2 regions of the Lactobacillus sp. UMNPBX12 genome follow, and region 2 is predicted to be linked to the other one. Evidence: riboswitches for the same ligand, from Rfam matches in the RefSeq annotation. Region 2 holds a riboswitch; the other holds the start of a gene.

Region 1 (12,427 bases), on a different contig from region 2:
GTTGACTTGGCTAAAAAAATTATTGACGATGAATTACGAGCAGATTCACTTAAAGCAGCTCGTGAATTACCTAAGCCTGTTGAAATAAAAAAGGAACTTGATCAATATGTTATTGGTCAAGACCGTGCTAAAAAAGTCTTATCAGTTGCTGTATATAATCACTATAAGAGAATTAGCCAAATGGATGTTGATTCTTCAACTGAATTACAAAAATCAAATATTGCAATGATCGGACCAACTGGATCAGGTAAGACATATCTTGCTCAGACTTTGGCTCGTATTTTAAATGTCCCATTTGCAATTGCCGATGCAACTACCTTGACTGAAGCAGGGTATGTTGGTGAAGACGTTGAAAATATTTTGCTTAAGTTACTACAAAATGCTGATTATGATTTGGAACGTGCACAGCGTGGCATTATTTATATTGATGAAATTGATAAAATTTCTAAAAAATCTGAGAATGTCTCAATTACGCGTGATGTTTCAGGTGAAGGTGTACAGCAATCATTATTAAAGATCTTGGAAGGTACAATTGCCTCTGTTCCACCTCAAGGTGGGCGTAAACACCCTCAACAAGAAATGATTAAGATGGACACGACTAACATTCTATTTATTGTTGGTGGGGCATTCGACGGAATTGAACAAATCGTTAAAAATCGTTTAGGTAAAAAGACCATTGGCTTTGGTGCTGAAAATGAGGCAGATAAAATTAATGCAGATGATTGGACACGCCATTTGACTACAGCTGATTTAGTTAAATTTGGAATGATTCCTGAATTCATTGGTAGAATTCCAATTATTACTACGCTTGATAAATTGAGTAGTAAGGATTTGGTCAGAGTGCTAACTGAACCAAAGAATGCTTTAGTTAAGCAGTATAAGAAATTATTATCACTTGACGATGTTAATTTGAAGTTTACTGATGGTGCTCTGAAGGCAATTGCTGACTTAGCAATCCAAAGAAATATGGGTGCACGTGGACTTAGAACAATTATCGAAAATTCAATTATGGATATTATGTATGAAACTCCTAGTGAAGAGGATATTGAGACCGTTGAAGTAACTAAGGACGTAATTACTAAGCACGCTAAGCCAAAGGTAATCCGCAAAAATACTGATAATAAAGAACAGGTAAGTGTCAATGATCATTAAAAGCAGTAGTTATGCAGTTAGTGCTGTTAGAGAAGATCAATATCCTAAAGATAACTTGCCTGAGATCGCATTAGCAGGCCGCTCAAACGTGGGAAAGTCCAGCTTGATAAATACCCTATTAAAGCGTAAAAACTTAGCTAGGACCTCGTCACAGCCTGGAAAGACACAAACTTTGAATTTCTACAAAGTCAATGAAAAATTTTATTTGGTTGATGTACCAGGTTATGGCTATGCCAAAGTTTCACAGAAGAAGCGGCAAGAATTTGGCGAAATGATTCAAGATTATTTAGAAACTAGACCCAACCTAAAGGGACTAATTATTTTAGTAGATAGTCGTCATGAACCAACCAAAGATGATATTGCTATGTATGATTATGCTCAATATCTAAATATCCCAATTTTGGTAGTTTGTACCAAGATGGATAAAATAAAAAAGAGTCAAACTAATAAGGTGATATCAGGCTTAAAGAAAAAGTTGAATCTCAACTATGATCATGTCACTGTTTTGACTTTTAGTTCGGTCACTAAATTACATGTAACTGAATTAAGTAATTGGATTGAAAAAAGAATTAATGAATAAAAATGAAGGGCTACTAGTGAATAACTAGTAGTTTTTTCTTATGAGCCTAAAATTAGAATAAATTTATTCAAGATAAACGATGCTAAAATGGAAAGTGTAAATAGAAAGTAGAGGCTTTATCTTGGATGATGAAAATTCACAAACTAAAAAATCATTGACGACTATGAGCCTTGTGTTGATGATTATCACAACGGTTTATGGTTTTGGCAATGTTTCTGTTTCTTATGAGCAAATGACATATGCTGGGATCATTTGGTTTATTTTGGCTGGCGTCTGTTTCTTTTTCCAAGCTGGCTTAATGATGGCAGAATATGGGTCTGCTTTTCATGATGCTCAAGGTGGTATTTATTCATGGTTAGCTGGCTCAGTTGGACAAAAATAGGCCTTTATTGGGACTTTTGTATGGCTGGCTAACTGGGTGCTGTGGCTGGTTGCAAGCGCCTCAAGGCTTTAAATTTCAATCTCTGCCCTTATTTTTGGCAAAGATACAACTCAAGAATGGAATATTTGGGGCTTGCATGGTACTCAATTGATAGGTGTACTAGCAATTTTATTCATGATTGTATCAACGTACCTGTCTTCCAGAGGGATAACTGGAATTAAAATTATGTCATCAATCGGTGGTTGGTTCATGATTGTAATGAATGCAGTCTTTATTCTAGCTAGTTTAACGGTCTTGATTATGAATCATGGACAATTGGCTCAGCCGATTACTGGGTGGCAAAGTTTTATTATTTCGCCTAATAAAAGTTTTCAAACGCCAATTACGATTATTTCTTTCGTAGTTTATGCAGTCTTTGCATATGGTGGGATGGAAACCGTCGGTGGTGTGATTGACAGTATGAAACACCCAGAAAAAGATTTCCCTAAAGGCTTAATTATTGGGTCATTGTTCACTATTATTTCTTATGTTTTGATGATTTTTATGACCGGTTTTTCAGTTAATTATCAAAAAGATATTTTAGCAGCCAATGCCAATACTGGAAATATTACGTATACCGTATATGACACACTTGGCAAAGCCTTTGGAACCGCACTTCATTTGGATTCTAACACGAGTTTATTGATTGGTAAATTCTTTACTAGAGCAATTGCTTTATCTGGTTTGATGGGAATGACAGGTGCTTTCTTTGTTTTGCTTTATTCACCAATTAAATCTTTCATCATGGGATCTGATCCACGTTTGCGACTAAATTAAATAAACACGGTATTCCTGCTAATGCGATGTGGGCTCAAACTGTCTTCGTTTGCCTATTAATTGCGGTGGTCTCATTCGGTGGTAGCGCAGTGACTAGCTTTTATCAAATTCTGACGGATATGGGTAACGTAGCCGCTACTGCACCTTATATTTTTTATCGCGTTTCCAAGAAAAAGCATGGCTTGAAAGACTTAGATTAATAATTAAAAAGTAAAAATGGCTTGCGTGTTGCAAGCCATTTTTTTACGCTAAAGTTGTAATGTCATTGAACTTTGGCAGATTAGCAATAAATTTTTCATAAGCACTTTGTTCAGCAGTCTTTTGGATCTGGACATTGGAAAAATCACCTTTCCTTAAGTCAGCTTCAGAAAGCTTAATTCGATGAGTAAAAGTAGCGTTACCAATAAGCTCGATCCAATAACTATTTTTTTCATAATGCACGATAGTTTTAACCATACCGCCAGGATTATAAACTGATATTGGTGTATTTAAGTTGCCTATTTCGGGGTGGGTTAAAGTAAGAGCAAGAGAAGTCGCGGACATTCCAGTACCACAGGCATTGGTAAAACCAACGCCCCGTTCGTAAGTGCGGACAAAAAGTTTATTTTTATCTAAAATTTGCGCGAAATTAACATTGACGCCATCTGTAAAGTAGGGATTATTGCTATTTAATTTTTTACCAACAATGCCTAAGATCGGGCCGGTAATTTCTGCTTGATTAACAAAAGAAATCAAATGTGGGTTAGGTACGGCAATTGAAGTAAAACGTAATCCAGGATAAATTTCTGGCAACCAAGCATCAATAATCCGTTCTTGTCCTAAATTATCAAAAGGGAGTGTCTCTTTATTAAAGCGTACAGGAGAGATCTCAACTGCAAATGCTGGCACGTTAGAAGCAAAATCTTTTTCTCTTCTAACACGTAAGCTGGCATTCATTGTGTCAACTAGGAAATTATCTTTTCCCGTTTTTTCACTTAGGTAACGAGCAACGGTGCGTAGACCGTTGCCACACATTGATGCTTCACTTCCATCAGCATTGATTACACGCATCTGGCCAAGTGAGTTAGAATGCACGGGATGATTAACTACTAAAACGCCATCTGCTCCGTGAAGCAGTCCAGTTTGTGGATTGGTAATCTTTTGCGTAAAATTTTTTAGCTCGGCGTCACTTAATTCGTGTTCGAATTGTGTTTGATCAAGAATAAAGAAATGATTTTGAGAACCGTGAACTTTGAATAAATTAATCATAATGCCCCCTAATTAAAAAACTTTTGATAAATAATTTTTACTGCTTCATCAGCCTTTTCTTTTTTAGTACCGATCATGATTGAAATTTGAGAAGCTCCCTGATTGATCATTTGTGGTGAAATATCATGATCGCCTAAAGAATCGATAATTTGACGGCTGATGGTATGTTTTTGTCGCATTCCTTCGCCGACAACCATAATAATTGCATAATCTTCAATCCATTCGAGTTGATCTGGATTAATTGTAGCTTGAATTTCATTACAAATTTGATCAATTAACTGATCGTTTAGAAAATCATTGTTAAAAATAATGGTAATATCGTCAATCCCAGATGGCATATGCTCATATGGAATATTATGTTGGTATAAAATTTGTAATATACGTAAGGTGAAACCAGCTTCTTTATTGAGCAAATATTTATGCAAATATAATGCGGAAAAATGTTTTTGGCTGGTTACGCCGGTTATTGCATTATCTGGGACAAAATCCTTTTCTGGGACAATCATAGTGCCAGGATTGCTAGGATCATGAGTATTTTTCACATTGATAGGAATCTGTCCTTGAATAGCAGGAATCAATGCTTCATCGTGAAAAACAGAAAAGCCAGCATATGACAACTCTCGCATTTCGCGATAAGTCATTTTCTTGATGGATTGGGGATGCTCAATAATATGAGGATTAGCGGCAAAAATCCCATTGACATCTGTAAAATTTTCATAGAGATCAGCATGAAAGCCGCGAGCTAGAATAGCCCCGGTAATGTCTGACCCGCCACGGGAAAAAGTGGCGATATTACCAGACGGAGTCATGCCAAAAAAGCCAGGAAATACGATACGTTCATCAGCCTTAATTTTAATTTGGTCAAGATTTAAGTAGCTCTCTGGATTGACAATGGCATCATTGGGCAAAACGAAGATGAATTGTAAAAGGGGAGGTTGCCGAAGCTGAGTCATGCTAAAGGCTTGAGCTGGGGCGTAGTTGAATAAACTGCGGACTGTCGCGAACAAAATTCGCGGAGCGCTATCGACCATAGATTAAGTAGAAATTAATCCATTGTTTGTTTGGCGCAGACAATGGATTTTTTATTAGCGTTTCGCCTGAAAAAGACAGGAGAACAAAATGAATTCACAAATTGCAGTAGATCAGATTAATGAGCAAGGCCATTTAACGATTGGTGGAGTTGATACAGTAGAATTAGCTCAAAAGTATGGTACGCCATTAGTAGTTTATGATGTCGATCAAATTCGTCGACAAATTCGGGCTTTTAAGAAAGTTTTTGAAGAAGAAAACATGGCCTATGCTGTTAGTTATGCAAGTAAAGCTTTCGCAGCAATCGCAATATATCAGGTTATTGCAGAAGAGGGAGCATACACTGACGTAGTTTCAGCAGGTGAGTTATTTACTGCAATAAAAGCCAATTTTCCAATGGAGAGAGTTAGCTTTCATGGTAATAATAAATCATTAACTGAATTGGAAATGGCCGTAAAAAATCATGTTGGCAAAATTATTATTGATAATTTTCATGAGATTCAGTTATTGGCGCAAGTTTTAAAAAAGTACGATGCTACGATTAGTGTCATGTTGCGTATTGCACCAGGGATTTCAGCACATACCCATGAATATGATCAAACAGGTCAGATTGATAGTAAATTTGGCTTTGATCTTGAATCAGGTCAAGCAGAAAAGGCATTAAAACAAGTTCTAGCTAATCCTAGGATGAAAATGTTGGGGATTCATGCTCACATTGGCTCACAGATTTTTGCCTTAAACGGCTTTGAAATGGCAGCACAAAAATTAATGGTAGTAGCGCAAGATTGGCGAGAAAAGTATGGCTATCTTGCACAAGTTATTAATATTGGTGGCGGTTTTGGGATTAAATATACCCAAGAAGATCATCCATTACGACCAGAAGAATTTGTTAAGACGATTGTTAAGGTGATCAAAACTGAAGCTGAAAAAATGAATTATCCTTTACCTGAAATCGATATTGAACCGGGAAGATCAATTGTTGGTCCAGCCGGTTACAACCTTTATACGGTGGGTAGCCGTAAGGATATTCCAGGTTATCGTTCTTATATTACTGTCGATGGCGGGATGGGAGATAATATTCGCCCTGCACTTTATCAGGCTAAGTATGAAACAGTTTTAGCCACCGATCCACAAGCGCCTTTGACTGAACATGTTCGTATTGCTGGTAAGTATTGCGAGAGTGGCGATATATTAGCAGAAGATCAAGCTTTGCCACAAGTCAAAGCTGGAGACTTGTTAGCGATGTTGGATACAGGTGCATATGGGTATTCAATGGCTTCAAATTATAATCGTAATCCTCGACCAGCAGTGGTATTTGCAGAAAATGGTAAAGCAAAATTAGTCATTAAGCGTGAAAGTTTAGAAGACTTGGTTCATTTAGATCAATCATATTTAAATTAGAAAAGAGAAAAAAGATGGCAAAGTTAAATGCAAAAAGTATTATTGATTACATCGGTAATGCACCAAAAAAGACACCGGTAAAAGTCTTTATTAAAGGAGATTTAGCACAAATTGATTTTCCAAAGAAAATTGAGAATTTTACTGAAGCTCATTCTGGCGTGATCTTTGGTGACTGGAAAGATATTGAACCATTTTTAAAAGAAAATCATCAAATTACGGCCTACCATATTGAAAATGATGCACGAAATTCAGCAGTTCCTTTATTGGACTTCAAAAAAGTTAATGCTCGAATTGAACCAGGAGCTATTATTCGTGATCAAGTGGTAATCGGTAATAATGCAGTAATTATGATGGGTGCCATTATTAATATTGGAGCAGAAATCGGGGCTAATACCATGATTGATATGGGCGTAGTTCTCGGTGGCCGTGCCATTGTTGGACAACATTGTCATATTGGAGCTGGTAGCGTATTGGCTGGTGTAATTGAGCCTGCTTCAGCTAAACCGGTTCAAATTGATGATAATGTCATGATTGGAGCTAATGCAGTTGTAATTGAGGGTGTTCATGTAGGTGAAGGAGCCGTTATTGCAGCCGGAGCAGTAGTTACTCATGATGTGCCAGCACATACGATGGTAGCGGGCGTTCCTGCTAAAATTATTAAAAAAGTTGATGAAAAAACTAGTAGTAAGACGGAACTAGAAGATAATCTGAGAAAGTTATAAAATGTCAGTTTTAAGTGAAAGTGAGTTAATTCAAATTAGAAGGCATTTACATCAAATACCTGAATTAGCACTAGCAGAAAAAGAAACACATGATTATTTAATCGAGATAATTCAAAAATTTAAGCAAGATTATTTGGAAGTTGAGATACCGTCGACACTGCCTACCGCAATTCTAGTATTAGTTAAAGGAAGAAAACCGCACAGAACGATAGGATATCGTGCTGATATCGATGCTTTACCAGTTACTGAAAAAACTGGACTGGCATTTTCATCAAAACATGAGGGAGTAATGCATGCATGTGGACATGATATTCATATGACCGTGGCATTAGGTTTGTTAAGCTATTTTAGTGAAAATCAGCCACAAGATAATTTGCTTTTTTTCTTTCAGCCAGCCGAGGAAAGCCAAAGTGGTGGGATGCAAGCTTATGAAAAAAGAATTTTTCATGATCAATTTAAACCTGACGAGTTCTATGGCTTGCATGATAACCCCGCTTTGCCTGCTGGTAGCATTGGGTGTCGGATGGGTACACTTTTTGCTGGTACAACTGAAGTCAATATTGATATTTTAGGTAAAAGTGGACACGCAGCTTTTCCGCAAGATGCAAATGATACGGTAGTTGCAGCAGCAAGTTTGATCATGCAGGTTCAAACTATTATTTCACGAAGCATAGATCCAATTCAAAGTGGTGTTATTACTCTAGGCAAAATCGAAGCTGGTACGATTAGAAATGTAATTGCAGGTCAAGCTAGAATTGAGGGCACGATTCGTGGCTTAACTCAAAATATGATTTTGACAATCGATCAACGTCTCAAAGAAATCTGTCTTGGTATTGAGAAAAGCTTTGGTGTAGAAGTGAAGTTAGATTTGAATCAAGGTGGATATTGGCCAGTAGAAAATAACCCACAATTAACCAAGAACTTTATTTCATATATGAAAAGTCAGCCGACGGTTAACTTTATTACTACTGAACCAAAAATGACAGGTGAAGATTTTGGCTTTTTGCTGGCTAAATTCCCTGGGACAATGTTTTGGCTAGGTGTTGGTGATCCTGATTCACAATTGCATACGGCTACACTTAATCCTGATGAGAAAAGCATTCAGCGCGGCGTTGATGCAATCAAAGGATTTTTGATTAATAGAATGAGGCAATAAAATGGCAACATTAATTGATGCAGATTTGTTAACGGCGATTGTTACGCCATTTGATGAGAATCAAAAAATAGATTTTGCCAGTTTAGAAAAGCTGGTTAATTATTTAATTGACCAAGGTTGCAATGGCTTTGTAGTTGGTGGTACGACCGGAGAAACGCCAACTCTGACTCATGATGAAAAGATAGACTTGTACCAGCATTTTGGTCAAATTGTTAATGGACGTGTTCCGGTTATTGCAGGAACGGGCAGTAACGACACTGCAACCACTATCGCCTTCACCAATGAGGTAGCACAAATTAAAGGAATTGATTATGCCTTAGTAGTAGTGCCACCGTACAATAAGCCTGATCAGCGTAGCATGATTGCACATTTTAGTGCTATCAATGAACAAACTAAGATCCCAATTTTGATCTATAACATCCCTGGTCGAACTGGCGTGAAGATGGAAAAAGAAACGGTAGTCCAATTATCACGCCTTAAAAATATTAAGGGAATCAAACAATGTGCATCTTTAGAAGAAATGGAATACATTATTGATCATAAAGATCCTAATTTTTTGGTATTTAGTGGTGAAGATACGCAAGCGTTACCTGCAAGATTACTAGGAGCCAATGGCGTTATTTCCGTAGCTAGCCATTTATATTGCAAACAAATGCGGCGAATGTTTGATGATCTTTATGAAGGAAATTATCCTGAGGCGGGCACGATTCAACGCTGGTTAACGCCGAAAATGCAGGCTTTGTTTATGTATCCTTCACCAGCTCCTGTTAAGGCAGCCTTGAATGCTCAAGGATTTATAGTAGGGGGATGTCGTTTGCCATTAGTCGCTTTAGGTGATGAGGAAAAAGAAAAGTTGGCCCAGCATTTAGGTTTAAATGCTAATGCATTGATGCAAAAGTTGCCACTTAATTTAGGAAAGGATTGGTAAGACGAGATGCCTAAAAAAGTACTAATAGCTGGGTTTACTGGCGCAATGGGGCAAAAGGCTGTTAGTTTAGTTAATCAGCTGCCCAATTTTGAATTGGTGGCTGGATTTGCTCCAAAGGCAGTAAATGAGCCTGAAAGATATCATTTACCTAAAACAGCCCAAATTTTTAACCAATTAAGTCAAATTCCTGACCATGCTGCAGATATTTGGATTGATTTTACTACTCCCGCAGCTGTCTATGACAATGTTTGTTTTGCTTTAACGCATCAAATTAAACCTATTGTTGGAACTACTGGCTTGAGTGATGATCAAGAAGCAACTTTGATTGAACTAGCCAAAAAGGAAAAATTAGGTGGTTTAATCGCACCTAATTTTGGAATGTCAGCAGTTTTATTAATGAAGTTTGCTGAAGAAGCTGCTAAGTATTTCCCTGATGTTGAAATTATTGAAATGCATCATGCAGATAAAAAAGATGCACCTTCAGGCACTGCCTTAGCTACTGCAAAAATGATCGCGCAAAATCGTCCTGAACATCAAACTGCGCCTGATGAAACTGAGACTTTAGCCAATGTTCGCGGTGGAGATTATCAAGGAATTAAAATCCATTCAGTACGCTTACCTGGCTATATTGCACATGAGCAAGTTTTATTTGGTGGACCTGGCGAAGCTTTAACCATTAGACAGGATTCATTTGATCGTGATTCCTTTATGAGTGGGGTTAAAGTTGCTTTAGAAAAAGTTGATCAATTAACTGAACTAGTTATTGGCTTAGAGAATATTTTATAAGAGGAAAAATTATGCCAGAATTAGCAAATGACTTGGCTTTAAGTAAGAAGATTCAATCTGTTAAGGCTTCGGGGATTAGGATTTTTGATAATAAAGTTTCAACCATTCCTGGAATTATCAAGCTGACTTTGGGTGAGCCTGATATGAATACACCTGAGCATGTTAAAACAGCTGCAATTGAAAGTATTCGAAATAATGATTCACACTATGCGCCACAAAAGGGAAAATTGGAACTTAGGCAAGCAATTAGCAATTATTTGAAAAAAGCAACTGGAGTAGTTTACGATCCAGAAACTGAAATTGTGGTTACAGTTGGCGCAACTGAAGCAATTAATGCGACACTATTTTCAATTACCAATCCGGGTGATAAGGTTGCTATTCCTACACCGGTATTTTCACTATATTGGCCAGTTGCAACTTTAGCAGATGCAGATTATGTATTAATGAACACGTCAGAAGATAACTTTAAATTAAGGCCAGAAAGATTAGAAAGTACACTTAAGGAAGAATCTAATATCAAGGCGGTTATCTTAAACTACCCAGTTAATCCGACAGGAGTTGAATACACCGAAAGCGAAATTAGGGCATTAGCTGAAGTGATAAAAGCACACAATCTGTACGTAATTACTGATGAAATTTACAGTACTTTAACTTATGGCGTTAAGCATTTTTCAATTGCAAGTGTGATTCCTGAACGGGCAATTTATATTTCTGGATTATCTAAGTCACATGCAATGACAGGATACCGACTGGGTTATGTAGCTGGTCCGGCAAAAATTATGGAACAAATTGGTAAAGTCCATGGTTTAATGGTTACGACTACAACTGACTCTTCTCAAGCTGCAGCGACTGAAGCTTTGGAGCATGGATTGGATGATCCAGAAAAATACCGCAAAATATATCAAAGACGGCGCGATTTTGTGTTGGATGAATTAGCTAAGATGGGGATGCAAGCAGTTAAACCACAGGGAGCATTTTATATTTTCGCTAAGATTCCAGCTAAATATGGTAAAAATGATATGCAATTTGCACTGGATTTAGCATTTGAAGCAAAAGTCGGTATTACTCCAGGTAGTGCTTTTGGTCCTGGTGGAGAAGGGTACGTTAGAATGTCATATGCTTCCAGTGATGAAAATCTACATGAAGCGATGGAAAGAATGAAGAATTTTTTGCGAGGAGAAAAATAATAGTGAAAGAATATAATGTTGCAATTCTAGGTGCTACTGGTGCCGTGGGAAGAAGAATGATCGAACAATTGGAACAATCAACGATTCCAGTTAAAAGCTTAAAGCTACTCGCATCCTCACGTTCAGCAGGTACAGTTTTAAAATTTAAGGATCAAGATTTGACAGTTGAAGAAACTACACCAGAATCATTTGATGGTGTAGATTTAGTACTTTCCTCAGCTGGTGGTGCAGTGTCAAAGAAGTTTCTGCCGGAAGCCGTTAAGCGTGGTGCTGTCTGTGTTGATAATACATCAGCATTTAGAATGGAACCAGATGTACCACTGGTTGTACCTGAAGTTAATCCAGAAGCATTGAAAAAGCATCACGGCATCATTGCCAATCCAAATTGTTCAACAATTCAAATGGTAATGGCTTTGGAACCAGTTCGAAGAAAATTTGGTTTGAAACAAATTATCGTTTCCACTTATCAAGCTGCTTCAGGAGCAGGGCAAGCAGCAATTGATGAATTAAAAAAGGAAAGTCAAGATTACCTTGATGGTAAAGACATGCAAGCAGATGCTCATATTTTACCTACTAAAGGAGACAAAAAGCATTACCCATTAGCCTTTAATTTGTTACCTCAAATTGATGTTTTAGAAGATAGTGGCTATTCTCATGAAGAATGGAAGATGATTCATGAAACAAAGAAGATCATGCTAAATGACATGAATGCCAAAGATATCAAGGTAACTGCAACTTGTGTTAGGGTTCCTGTGCCAATTTCTCATGGGGAAAGTGTCTACTTTACTGTTGAAGATGAGACTGCAACGGCACAAGATATTAAAGATACAGTTGCTGCCTTTCCAGGTAATGTTTTGGAAGATGATATTAAACATCAAATTTATCCGCAACCAATTAATGCAACAGGTAAGCGAGAAACTTTTGTTGGCCGCATTCGCCCTGATTATGAAAATAAGGGTGCCTTCAACATGTGGATTGTAGCCGATAATTTGCTTAAGGGTGCTGCATGGAATACGGTTGAAAATGCGGAATACCTAGTT
Region 2 (12,427 bases):
GCCGCTCAAGATGAAATGAATACCTTGTCTGGGATTACCCAAGATAATAAAAACAAAAAAGGTTATTCAGATGCTCAATTGAACAATGCGGTTGCCGGTGCCAAGAATGAGATGGCTAAACAAGGGCAAAACATTACCGACAGTCAAATTCGCGACATTGTCAACAATCAAATTAATATTAACCACTTAGGTGACACCATCAACAACAATCAAAAAAATCAAATTGTCAATCTTCTAATTGAAATTCGTGATTCAGGGGCATTGAAGGACGGTAACTTCAAGCAACAGGCTTCGAAATTATCCAGTCAGATTCAAAATGGAGCTAAAAATATCTTCAATAAATTTAATACCCAAGAAAACCGCAACTGGTTACAAAATTTGTGGGATCAAATCGTTAAGTTCTTTAGTGGTTTGTTCGGCGGTGTTATTTTAAATTAAAAAAGGCTACAGTGTAGCCTTTTTTTCTTACATTTTTTGATCCATATAACGGTTCAATTCATGATCGACAAATTCATTACCGCGATTATTAGCGTGACCTTTCGTCCATTCAAACGTACTATCAGGAAATTCCTTTAATAACCGATCTAATTCCTGCCATTCCGCCACATTAGCCAATGGTCCAGAAGAACGTCTCCAACCACGTTTTTTCCAGCCTTGTAGCCAATGCTTATTAATCGCATTCAACACATACTGCGAATCAAGAACAAATAATAGATGTTTATCGTTAAAACCAAGCTCAAGCAGCTTTTTTAGTGCATTAATCAATGCTGTCTGCTCCATCTTATTGTTAGTAGCACCATATTCACCACCGGAGCCATGAACTTTCTGGTCATCCCATTCAATTAAATAAGCCCAGGCTGCTTTATCGGTCTTTTTAACGTGACCGCCCTTATAAACACCAGTATTGCGCGTGCCACCATCAGTATAAGTCACCGCAAAGAAGTCAGCAGGATTGCTATTAACATGGTTATACTGCTTCGCCTTTTTTCGCGGTGCTTTTTTTATTTCTTGACTCTTTTGTTGCACCCTTTTTACGGCGTTTTGTAAATTATCTTCACCTTTTTGCAGGACATCGCTCTGAGTTTGGGCATTCCAATCTAAGTAATCTGTAGCATCGGTAATTTGTTCAAATGACTTATATTCAGCGCCAGAGAAGCCATCAACTTGTTCTTTGGCTGCATCCCAAGTCCGATATATTCCCGGAGTACGTCCTTTTTTGACTGCATAAAACTTCATTTCTACCTCTAAAATTCCAAAATCTTTACCCAATGGTAAAATATACTTATTGCATAACTTTTATTATAGGAAAAAAGAAAGAGAAGGTGGTAAAAATGTTTTTCAACACAAAAAAATATGCTGAAGAAGTTGAAAAAGATCATAAACATGACCTCCAAGAAGAACCTAGCATGTTTAACATGATTTCTTTGGGGCTGATGGCCACCTTCGCTCCCACGCGAATTTTCCTCAAATTACACAAGCGCCATATTGAAAATAAGGCAAACATTGAAAAAAGCGATCTAAAACAAGTACCCATTATTTATTTCCATGGCTTTCGCGGCGGTGATTATACCACTCGCGTGATGGTGAAACACGCTACTCATGACAAGGGCAATCCCAAGTTTTTAAAGGTAACCGTTGATTTATTAGGAAATTTCAAATTAGAAGGAACTTGGACTAGTGACAAGCATCCTATCGTGCAGGTTGCTTTTCGCCAGCGAATAGTCGGTATCTATGGCATCGACTATTATCTCAACTTCGTCCTGCCCTTTTTAGCTAAAAGATATGGTTTTAAAAACTATATTGCAGTCGCTCATTCATTAGCCTGTCCATGTATTATTCGCACGGAAATGAAGCACTACCGCAGCAAAACGTTCCCACATTTAAAAAAATGTGCCTTTATCGCTGGTCCTTTTGACGGGGTCACTTACTTGGGCGATATCCCCAACGTCAACTATTTGACCGAAAGTGGTCGGCCTAGTGTCATGAACCCGCACTACCTTTATTTGTTTTTTAATCGGCGCAAATTCAATCCTGATATCTCGGTCTTGAATATTTATGGCAACGTTTTAGATAACACAAATACTGATAAATTCATCTCTGTTGTTTCCGCAAAAAGCATTCGCTATATCCTTGCCCCAAAGGCACATTTTTATCAAGAAGTAGAAGTACGCGGTAAAGATGACGCCGAACATAGTTGGATGCATGACAATCCGTTTGTAATCGATATTATTGACAAGTTTCTTAAATTAAAAAAGTAGTTTAATTTTGGAGGAGTTTATGATCTGGTGGCATGACTTTGTTAGAATCATTATCATTACCAACACAATCTTAGCCTTCTACGTTGTCTTCCACCGTAGAAGATCCGTTTCAACCACTTGGGCTTGGTTAATCATCCTGTTAGTATTACCAGTAGTCGGGATCACTCTTTATGCCTTCTTTGGTCGGGGTATTTCCCAGGAAAATATTTTTGCCATCAATAAGCAAAAACACATTGGCTTGAGAAATGTTCAAAAATCGATTGCTAAAGCACCTAAAAATACTAGTCCTTCTGACACTTCAAAGGCTGGTAATATAGCAATTAACTTTTTTAACCACCAACAAGAAGCTCCCCTAACTAAAAATAATCAGGTCAAGCTCTATACCGAAGGTGAAACCTTCTTTCATGACATGCTTAAGGACATGGTACGAGCTAAGGAAATAATCAATGTTGAGTTCTACACTTTTTATAGCGACAATATCGGCAATCGTGTTTTGCAACTATTGATTAAAAAAGCAAAACAAGGAGTTAAAGTACGCGTAATTTATGATGCCTGGGGTTCAATGGGAGCTACTAAAGCATGGTTCGATCAATTGCGGGCAGCTGGCGGGGAAGTTTTGCCTTTTGTCACTTCACGCAACATGATCACCCGTTACCGCATTAACTACCACTTGCACCGCAAGATTGTTGTCATCGACGGGCGAATTTCTTGGACTGGCGGTTTTAATATTGGTGATCAATATTTAGGCAAAAAAAAGAAGTTTGGTCATTGGCGTGATAGTCAGGTAAGAATTGTTGGTTCTGCCTCTCTGCTTTTGCAAGAGCGTTTCGTCATGGACTGGAACGCCTCTATCACTAATAATCAACAGCTCATCCGTTTCAATTCCACTCTATTTCCTGATCTTGATGAAAAAAACATCCACGAAGGCGACGTTGCAACGCAAATCATTTCAGATGGGCCTGATCGTTATGCACCATATATGCGTAACGGTATGATGCGGCTAATGCTTTTGGCACGCAAACGGTTATGGATTCAAACACCATACTTAATCCCTGATGATGCCGTTTTTGCTACGTGGCAAACAATTGCCTCATCGGGTGTTGACGTACGAATTATGATCCCATGTAAGCCAGACCACCCCTTTATTTATCGCGCCACACAGTGGTATGCCAACGAATTAACTCGCTTGGGTGTCAAAATTTATATCTACGAAGATGGCTTTTTACATGCCAAAACGACGATTGTCGACGACCATTTTTCTTCAGTTGGTTCAATGAATCAAGATTTCCGTTCTTACAACTTAAACTTTGAAGATAATGCCGTTTTTTATGATAAAAAGTTCAACCAGAAAATGGTGGCAGCTTTTGAAGAAGATATGAAACACTCGCATTTACTAACTAAGGAAGAAATAAAAAAGCAAAGTCGCGCATTGCGGACTTTGCAGGCATTCTCGCGAATGCTTTCTCCAATTTTGTAATTACATCATTGATTGAACTTCGACAGGAATTTCTCGACCAGCATATTCTTGTAATTGCTTAATTACGCTATTAACTTCATTATTAAAGCGCATCATATAAGCCTTACCATCGCTAGTTCGAAAAATCGCCATCACTAATGGCTTCTCTTGGTTGGGGATCTGGATTAAAGTAACGCTGGCTAAATCATCATACTTAACTGTACGCTTGAAGTAGCCTGAAACGACCATCCGCTTTTTACTAAATCCTGAAAAACCATCGACAATACTAATTAAGATAAAAAGAGCCAAGAAGACGCTCAGGCCTGGATCACCTTTTTCAATGTAATTCCATGTAAAGCCCAGCCAGATAAAAATTAGCGCCCAAACAACTGAGGAGATACGATAGCGACCACGAAAATCAACTTTAGCTTGCCAATACCAACTATAACAAGCATAAACTACTAATAAAATATCAATTGCTACATAAAAATACGTCATATATTTCATAAAAATCCCCTCAATTTAGTTATTTTACTCATTATAACAAAACAATGATTTATAATTAAAGTAATGACTTTCACGGAGGGTGACATTATATGATGGATTTAGCAGAATTACAAACAGATATTAATAATGCCCAACATATTGTATTCTTAACTGGAGCTGGTGTTTCTACCCATTCAGGTATCCCTGACTACCGCTCTAAAAACGGAATCTATGATGGCGTGCAAGAAAGTCCCGAAACTATTCTGAGCGATAGTACGCTATTCAATCGACCTGAATTTTTCCATGAATTTGTCATGAACAACATGTACTTTCCTACTGCTAAACCAAACTTAATCCATGAAAAAATCGCCCATTTTTGTAATGAAAAAGGTAATTTAATTACCCAAAATATCGATACTTTGGATACTAAGGCTGGCAATCAACATGTAACAGAATTTCATGGCAATTTATATAATATTTATTGTACTAAATGTCATCAACGTGTTTCTTATGAAGAATATGCTAAAAGCTATTTACACAAAGATTGTGGCGGAATTATTCGCCCCGGTATTGTGTTATACGGCGAAAGCATTGATCCGAAAGTATTAAACCAGTCCGTTGAAATAATGCAAAAATCAGACTTGATCATCATTTGTGGAACGAGTTTTGTAGTTTATCCTTTTGCCCAGCTCTTGGCTTATCGCAAAGAAGACGCCAAAATTTACTCTATCAACAAGACAGAAATTCCTACCCCTGGTGTCACGCAAATAATTGGGGATGCATTAACAGCATTCCAGAATTTGAATTAACTTTCCTAGTTTGTTATTCTTAGACTAATTATTTTTAATAAAGGTGTTACACATGACAGAGTTTTTTTACTATGATTACGTTACAATTGAGCCATGGACCTACTTTTTAACAGCTTCAGAAGCCGGCCTAACTTACGTCGGACTTAAAGGAGATGAAACTGTTTCACCTATTTTTAGCTTCTACCCTCACCGCATGTTGGTGCGGGACCCTAAAAAGATGGCACCTTATATCAAACAATTAAAGGAATATTTTGCTGGTATCAGAAAGAATTTTGATGTTCCTATTGATATTTCGGAATTCGGCACTGAATTTCAACGAAAGGTATTAGCCGTTGTCCAGCATATTCCTTATGGTGTGACGTTAACTTATGGTGACGTCGCCAATTCACTAGCCGAAGCCACATCTTCTCGCTCAGTTGCACACGCCGTAGCATTAAACCCTGTTTTGATTTTTATTCCTGACCAAAGAGTTATTTTATCCAACAATAAAGTTGGGACTTATCGTCTGGGACAAAAAGAAAAAATCAGATTAATTAAATTAGAAAAGAAGCAGTTACATGTCAATTCTTAAACTATATGCACCCTTTTTTGACGGCAATAACTGGTTACATGTCCTAACCAGTGGCAAAGACTGGATGATCATTCTGACTTTAATCTTGATGGAATGCTTGTTATCAGTCGACAATGCTGTCGTTTTGGCCGCACAGACACAGGTGCTACCTAATAAAGCTGAACAACGCAAGTCCTTGGTTTATGGCTTGTGGGGTGCTTATTTATTCCGCTTTATTGTTATCGGAATCGGGACTTATCTGATCAACTTTTGGGAGATTAAATTAGCTGGTAGTATTTATCTTTTTTACCTAGCCTTTAAATTCTTCTATGATCAACGCCACCCTAAACAAGCTGCCGAACATGAGAAAGAAAAAGAAGAGCGCGAAGCAGCTCACCACAAAGGCAAAAAGAAAAAGAGACATGTACTATCTCTTTTCTGGCGTACGGTTATTTCAATTGAATCAATGGATATCGTCTTTTCAATTGATTCTGTTTTAGCTGCTTTAGCCGTGTCTGATAATCCCGTTGTTGTTTTAATCGGTGGCATGATCGGTATTCTCTGTATGAGAGGAGTTGCCGAAATTATCATTAAATTAATGGATATTATTCCAGAATTGCAGCCAATGGCTTACTTATTGATAGGAATCATCGCTTTAAAATTGCTGCTAGCTCTGCCACCATTGAGATTTGAGTTGCCAAACACCGTTTTTGCAATTATTGTCTTTGCGATCTTAATTTTGACAATTCTCTTCCACTTTTGGAAAGTTAAAAAACACGGTCACAAACATATTTAACTGTTTAGCGTATTTAATACATATTCTTTGAGTACAACTGCTTGGTTGTGCTCTTTATTTTTGGCACCAAATAAGAAAAGAACATCTTCTTTAGCCAAATGCTTCTTTACATCTTGCAAAAATTCCGCTGTATAATCATTATGATTAAGTTCTTCAATATACTTTTGCTTAAACTCAGGGAATTTTTCATCTTCATGATTAAACCACTGACGCAATTCCTTACTAGGGCCAATTTGTTTATCCCATTCAGCTAAATCGGCCTTAACTTTGCTCATTCCCCGTGGCCATAAACGGTCAACTAAAATCCGATAACCAGCAGGTTGCTCATGGTCATAAATTCGAACTAATTTAATTTCTGTCATTATTTTTTATCTCTTTTCTAGAAAGGTCAAAAATGAATTATTCAACTTATTTTTCTACTAACACTACCGATTATATTGCAAAAGACCTAATTGGGCGAATGCTTACTTTTGATAATGGTCAAGAAAAATTAGGCGGCTATATCGTGGAAGCAGAAGCATATATGGGTAAAAAGGATCGCGCTGCACATTCTTATGGCGGTCGTCGTAGCCCAGCGAATGAAGGACTTTACGGCAAAGGCGGAACGATCTATATCTACGCGCAACGTCAATATTTCTTCTTTGATGTTGCCACTAGGGTTCAGAATGAACCACAGGGGGTTTTAATCCGTGCAATCGATCCCACTTTAGGAATTGAGACCATGATCAAGAACCGTCATGGTAAAGATGGCTTTCTTTTGACTAATGGTCCCGCAAAAATGATGCAAGCTTTTGGTATTCATGATAAAAATTGGAATTTGCACTTTTTATCAGACTCCCCTTTCGCCATTGATCTTGATGATCGTCATAAAAAAATTCCCCAGGAAATAATTGCTGCAGCGCGTGTTGGTATCAATCAATCTGATCCCGTTTGGGCTAACAAAAAATTACGTTTTTATGTAGCAGGAAATCCTTATGTTTCTGATATGAAAAAGAGAAATTATGAAACTAATAATGGTTGGGCTTGACAAATTTAACTTTTTCTTCTAGTATTCTTCATTAGTTAAATATTTTTCCAATGCAATAGAGGTTGCGACAATCACAAGTTAAGTTTGAGTTCGCGAAAACAATGATAGTTAACTTAGGGTTGCCGCCGAAATAGATTTAATATTCGCGTGTTAATCTGTTGGGCTATAGAAGAATATTCTATAGACTGTCCTGGTTAGTCCCCAGGGAGCGCTATAAGATTTGGTTTAAACACTGATGATTATGACCCTCGCAATTCTTTGGAAGAGCGAGGTTTTTGTTTACTCTTTATTGTGTTGGCTTTATGTTAAAACTATTTTTGGAGGTTTTATAATTGAAGTCAAGATTTAGATGGATGGCTGTAATAATGTCTGTCCTACTCAGTTTATTTATCGGTTTTTCTCTTAGTAGCAATCAGACTCAAGCTGCTAAGAAAGATTCTGGCACGTTAAAGATAGGTATGGAGGCAAACTATCCTCCATACAACTGGACTCAGCCAACCAAAGCTAATGGAGCTGTTCCAATTGATGGTTCTAACTCCTATGCTAATGGTTATGATGTTCAAATTGCCAAGATCATCGGTAAACGACTACACAAAAAAGTAATCGTAGAAAAGACTCAATGGGATGGCCTTTTACCAGCTTTAACTTCAGGTAAAATTGACTTAATTATTGCTGGTATGTCTCCTACTGCCGAAAGACGCAAGGCAATTAATTTCTCAGAACCTTATCGTAAAAGTACTTTCGTCGTAATTACTAATAAGGCAAGTAAATATTCTAATGCTAAGAAGTTGACTGATTTCAAAGGTGCCAAGTTAACCGCACAACAAGGAACTTTACACTACGATTTAATCAAGCAATTAAAAGGTGCTAAAAGAGAACCAGCTATGCGTGACTTTTCAGCCATGCGTCAAAGTTTAGCTTCTGGCACCATTGATGGTTATGTTGCTGAAGATATTGAATTTGAAAGTTACCACAACGTTAACCCTAACATTATTGCAGTTAACTTAAACAAAATGGCTGGCTTCAAAGTTGACCATGACGATTCCGTAACTAGTATCGGGGTTAAAAAGGGTAATACCAAGCTTTTAAATGAAGTTAACGCTACTTTAAGAACTATTTCTAATAAAAAGCGTGATCAATTAATGTCACAAGCCATCAAGGAACAACCTAAGGCTGGTAACGAAACTAAGAAAGAAAACTGGCTAGTTACTACTTGGAAGCAATATGGTGGCATGATTATGTCAGGTATTGGCATGACCTTGCTTTTAGCTTTAGTTGGTACCATTGTTGGTTTCTTTATCGGCTTGCTTGTAGGAATTATTCGTACCATTCCTACTCCAACTACTCGCGGCAAGCGTTGGACTTTGAACGTAGTTAAGTGGTTATTATCTGTTTATGTAGAAATCTTCCGCGGTACACCAATGATGGTTCAAGCAGCCGTAATCTACTATGGTATTGCCCAATTCTGGCACTTGAATTTAAATAGAACTGTAGCTGCTTTGATTATTGTGTCAATTAACACTGGTGCTTACTTAGCTGAGGTTATCCGTGGTGGTATTATTTCAACTCCAGAAGGTCAATTCGAAGCAGCTAGTGCACTTGGTATGACCCACAACCAAAGAATGTGGCATATCATCTTGCCTCAAGCTATTAGAAACTGTTTACCATCAATCACCAACGAATTTATCGTTAACATTAAGGATACTTCAGTATTGAGTATTATCTCAGTTTCAGAATTGTTCTTTGTTGGTACAACTATTGCCAGTCAATCATTCAAGTTCTTCCCAACTTACTTAATGATTTCTGCAATTTACTTGATCTTAACCTTTACTATTACTAGAATCTTCAACTTTATCGAAAAGAGACTTGAAGGTAACAAGAATTACAACTTGATGGCTAACCAAGTTCAAGTTGGTACTCCAAAAGATGCGGAGGCAAACAATTAATGACTGAATCAAACGAAGTAATTTTAAGCTTAAAGCACATGCAAAAGTCTTATGGAAATCACCAAGTATTAAAGGATATTTCCTTTGACATCAATAAAGGCGAAATCGTAACGATCATTGGTCCTTCTGGTGGTGGTAAGTCTACTACCCTTCGCTGCATCAACTTGCTCGAAGAACCTACTGGTGGCGAGATCGATTTCCACGGTGAAAACATTTTGGCACCTGGTTACAACCGTAATACCTTTAGATCCAAGGTCGGCATGGTATTCCAGCAATTTGATTTATTTGAGAACAAAAACGTCTTGGAAAACTGCATGATTGGCCAAGAATTGGTCCTCAAGCGTTCAAAAGACGAAGCACGTAAGATTGCTATGGAGAACCTTAAAAAGGTTGGTATGGATCCATTTATCAAGGCTAAACCACAACAATTATCTGGTGGTCAACAACAGCGTGTTGCTATTGCCCGTGCGATTTCAATGAATCCAGAAGTTTTATTGTTCGACGAACCAACTAGTGCCCTTGACCCAGAAATGGTTGGCGAAGTACTAGAAGTTATGCAAAAGCTCGCTACGACTGGTTTAACAATGGTGATTGTTACCCACGAAATGGGCTTTGCTAAGAGTATTTCTGACCGAGTATTGTTCATCAGTGATGGCGTGATTACTGAGCAAGGTTCACCTGAAGAAATATTTGATCATCCTAAGAACGAAAAGACGCAAAAGTTCTTGAGCAATTTTAGAAATAATGAATTTTAATCTTCTAAAATCAAATTAAAAATGATAAGCTTGGATTTAAATTCAAGCTTATTTTTTTACCAAAAAAGGAGGAGTACATATATGACTGCGTACTATAACCAAGAATATCATGAACCTGTCGATCCTGATCCAGTTCCCCAATCAAACTGGAAGCAAATCTTGAAAGAAACTTTTTTACGTCCATTTACTTGGAATGCTCGAACCAGTCGGAGAACTTACTGGATTGGTTTTGCCATTCTAGTCGTTTTAAGTCTAGTGCCTACTTGGTATCTCATAGTCACTACTAGTTTACAGCTAATGTTTGTTAACAGTAGTGTCCCAATGGAATATGACCCATCATTTTTCATAGCGATTGCCATAGTTATAATATTCGAAGTCTACTTTTTCCTTTGTGGGTTAGGTTTAGCAATCCGTCGGCTGCATGATATTAATAAAAGCGGCTACTGGTACTGGATTAACTTCATCCCTACCATTGGTTGGATTGTATTAGTCTACTTTTTAATTCAGCCAACAGTTAAGGAACCTGTAAGATGGGGTTCATATTTGCTTTAAGATCAAAAAACGCCATTTTTTGTAAATTCAAAGCCGCTATTTGCTTCAATTTACAAAAATGACGTTTTTTTAAATAATATCTTTCTTTTCCTTGATTCGAGCCAATTTCCAACCAGTATCAAAATAAGTCTTCCGGGTTAGACGCAAATCATCATAATCACTCTGCAGACTATCAATTGCATCCTGTAAGCTCTTGTTTTGTTTTCTAATTGCATTTAATTCAGGATCATTGATTACACCTTTAAGGTGTACTTGCGCAGCCAAATAGCGACGACGATGCTCAAATTCTTCCTTCAACGTACCAAGGGCATTCTCATATTTGACCAGTTTTTTATTAATATCTACAATCCCATTATTTAACTTAATAAAGAGCTGATAAGGCATATCTGACTTAATTCGGTTGCATTCAGCGCATGACAGAGTTAGATTATTCAAATCATTATTGTGGCTAAGCGATACTGGATCCTTATGATCTACGCTGCGGCCACGTCTGCCACAATATTGACAGCGATATTTATACTTAGCTCGAATACGTTCACGGTCGATAAAATCCACTTCATTTAATTGAAAATTGACTTCCAGACCTAACTTTTCTAAATTTTGGGCAAAAGTAACGCCTTGATCGGGCACATATCCCAGCTTGCCATCTTCACTTTTAATAATGGCAATGTTCAAATCACTCCGTTTAATCTGTGACCTAGCAATCTCGTTGCCATCGTAGTCTTGCAAAAAAGCCTCGTATCTTTTACGGTCCTTTTTATTTTTCACAATAAAACCTGATTGATCTTGTTTCTTTGCACCGACAAACGTGTAAAGCAAGCTTTGAGCAAAAGTTGCGACCGCATCATTTGCGTAATCTTCCGGATTCAGGTTGCGCGTGATACAAATGTCGCAAATACTGGTCAACTTAGGATTCATTAACCCCTCTTGCTTAAAATGCAAAGAGTCCATGCGCAGCCCGCATGAACTACATTGAAATTTCACCTAATCATCCCCTAACAATAGAATGCTAAAAGCTATTCGTTGCATCTTATCCTTTCCCGCGAAATCACCTTTAAAAAGATCTGGCAAAATTTTCTTAATAAAGTATTGTACGCAAACTAAATCGTCGAACTTCTTGATCGTTTCAAGACTTTCCTTGAACATTTGCATATAAACCGGGTTAGGATTACCTAATTCGATTTCTCCATAAGCTTCATATAACAAATCTAATTTATCACAGATTGATAAAATTTTACCCTCTAAAGTATCATCTTTGCCTTCTGAGAGACGTTTAGTATAAATTTCTTGAAATTCTTCTGGAATCTCATCCTTGATAAACTTGGTAGTCATGGTTTCCTCAACGTCGCCAATCATCTTTCTTAATTGAGGAGTTGCGTACTTAACCGGTGTCTTGATATCACCAATAAAGCGTTCAGTATAGTCGTGATTCAAGCTCTTTTCATAAAGTGCCTTCCAGTTAATCTTTTTGCCGCCGTGAACTTCTTCGATGTCACCCATCATTTGTGCTAATTCTGCGGTTCTAAAGCAGTGATCAGCTACTGAGTGGTGATGATACTTGAAGTAGCCCGGTGCTCGATCAATTGACTCTAAACTATTAAATCCTTGAATATATGCATTTAATCCCATTTTTTATCCTCCTCATTTTTCTTAAAATTTTTACTATGTTATCAAAGATTGATTTTCAATGCAAATAAAAAGAGGCCTTTGCCTCTTAAAATCTACGCGCCGGTGTCAGTATCGTTGCCATCGTCGTTAGTACTGCATCATAGTAATTATTTTTAGGTAATTT

The links. A riboswitch is a leader RNA that binds a small molecule or an ion and turns the genes downstream of it on or off. The one in region 2 is predicted to bind lysine.
Region 1: it holds a riboswitch for lysine, as region 2 does, so the genes downstream of both, lysA (diaminopimelate decarboxylase) here and CP363_RS00685 (ABC transporter substrate-binding protein/permease) in region 2, are expected to answer to the same signal.

Annotation. Positions count from the first base shown of each region.
Region 1 is NZ_PCYY01000002.1:149,912-162,338, forward strand. It holds gene clpX (ATP-dependent Clp protease ATP-binding subunit ClpX) at 1-1,152, shown strand, start outside; gene yihA (ribosome biogenesis GTP-binding protein YihA/YsxC) at 1,142-1,732, shown strand; partial or broken gene yjeM (glutamate/gamma-aminobutyrate family transporter YjeM) at 1,896-3,085, shown strand; gene dapF (diaminopimelate epimerase) at 3,174-4,178, opposite strand; partial or broken gene CP363_RS01690 (aspartate kinase) at 4,187-5,083, opposite strand; lysine riboswitch at 5,045-5,205, shown strand; gene lysA (diaminopimelate decarboxylase) at 5,298-6,608, shown strand; gene dapD (2,3,4,5-tetrahydropyridine-2,6-dicarboxylate N-acetyltransferase) at 6,623-7,330, shown strand; gene CP363_RS01705 (N-acetyldiaminopimelate deacetylase) at 7,332-8,486, shown strand; gene dapA (4-hydroxy-tetrahydrodipicolinate synthase) at 8,488-9,414, shown strand; gene dapB (4-hydroxy-tetrahydrodipicolinate reductase) at 9,421-10,200, shown strand; gene CP363_RS01720 (aminotransferase class I/II-fold pyridoxal phosphate-dependent enzyme) at 10,212-11,387, shown strand; gene CP363_RS01725 (aspartate-semialdehyde dehydrogenase) at 11,387-12,427, shown strand, end outside.
Region 2 is NZ_PCYY01000001.1:132,197-144,623, forward strand. It holds gene CP363_RS00635 (DUF1002 domain-containing protein) at 1-438, shown strand, start outside; gene CP363_RS00640 (ribonuclease H family protein) at 466-1,236, opposite strand; gene CP363_RS00645 (alpha/beta hydrolase) at 1,332-2,258, shown strand; gene cls (cardiolipin synthase) at 2,278-3,735, shown strand; gene CP363_RS00655 (hypothetical protein) at 3,736-4,221, opposite strand; gene CP363_RS00660 (NAD-dependent protein deacylase) at 4,311-5,009, shown strand; gene CP363_RS00665 (methylated-DNA--[protein]-cysteine S-methyltransferase) at 5,062-5,580, shown strand; gene CP363_RS00670 (TerC family protein) at 5,567-6,355, shown strand; gene CP363_RS00675 (DUF488 domain-containing protein) at 6,352-6,717, opposite strand; gene CP363_RS00680 (DNA-3-methyladenine glycosylase) at 6,750-7,382, shown strand; lysine riboswitch at 7,431-7,604, shown strand; gene CP363_RS00685 (ABC transporter substrate-binding protein/permease) at 7,715-9,328, shown strand; gene CP363_RS00690 (amino acid ABC transporter ATP-binding protein) at 9,328-10,083, shown strand; gene CP363_RS00695 (DUF805 domain-containing protein) at 10,165-10,635, shown strand; gene CP363_RS00700 (HNH endonuclease) at 10,705-11,619, opposite strand; gene CP363_RS00705 (YfbR-like 5'-deoxynucleotidase) at 11,620-12,264, opposite strand; partial or broken gene CP363_RS00710 (glycosyl hydrolase family 8) at 12,350-12,427, opposite strand, start outside.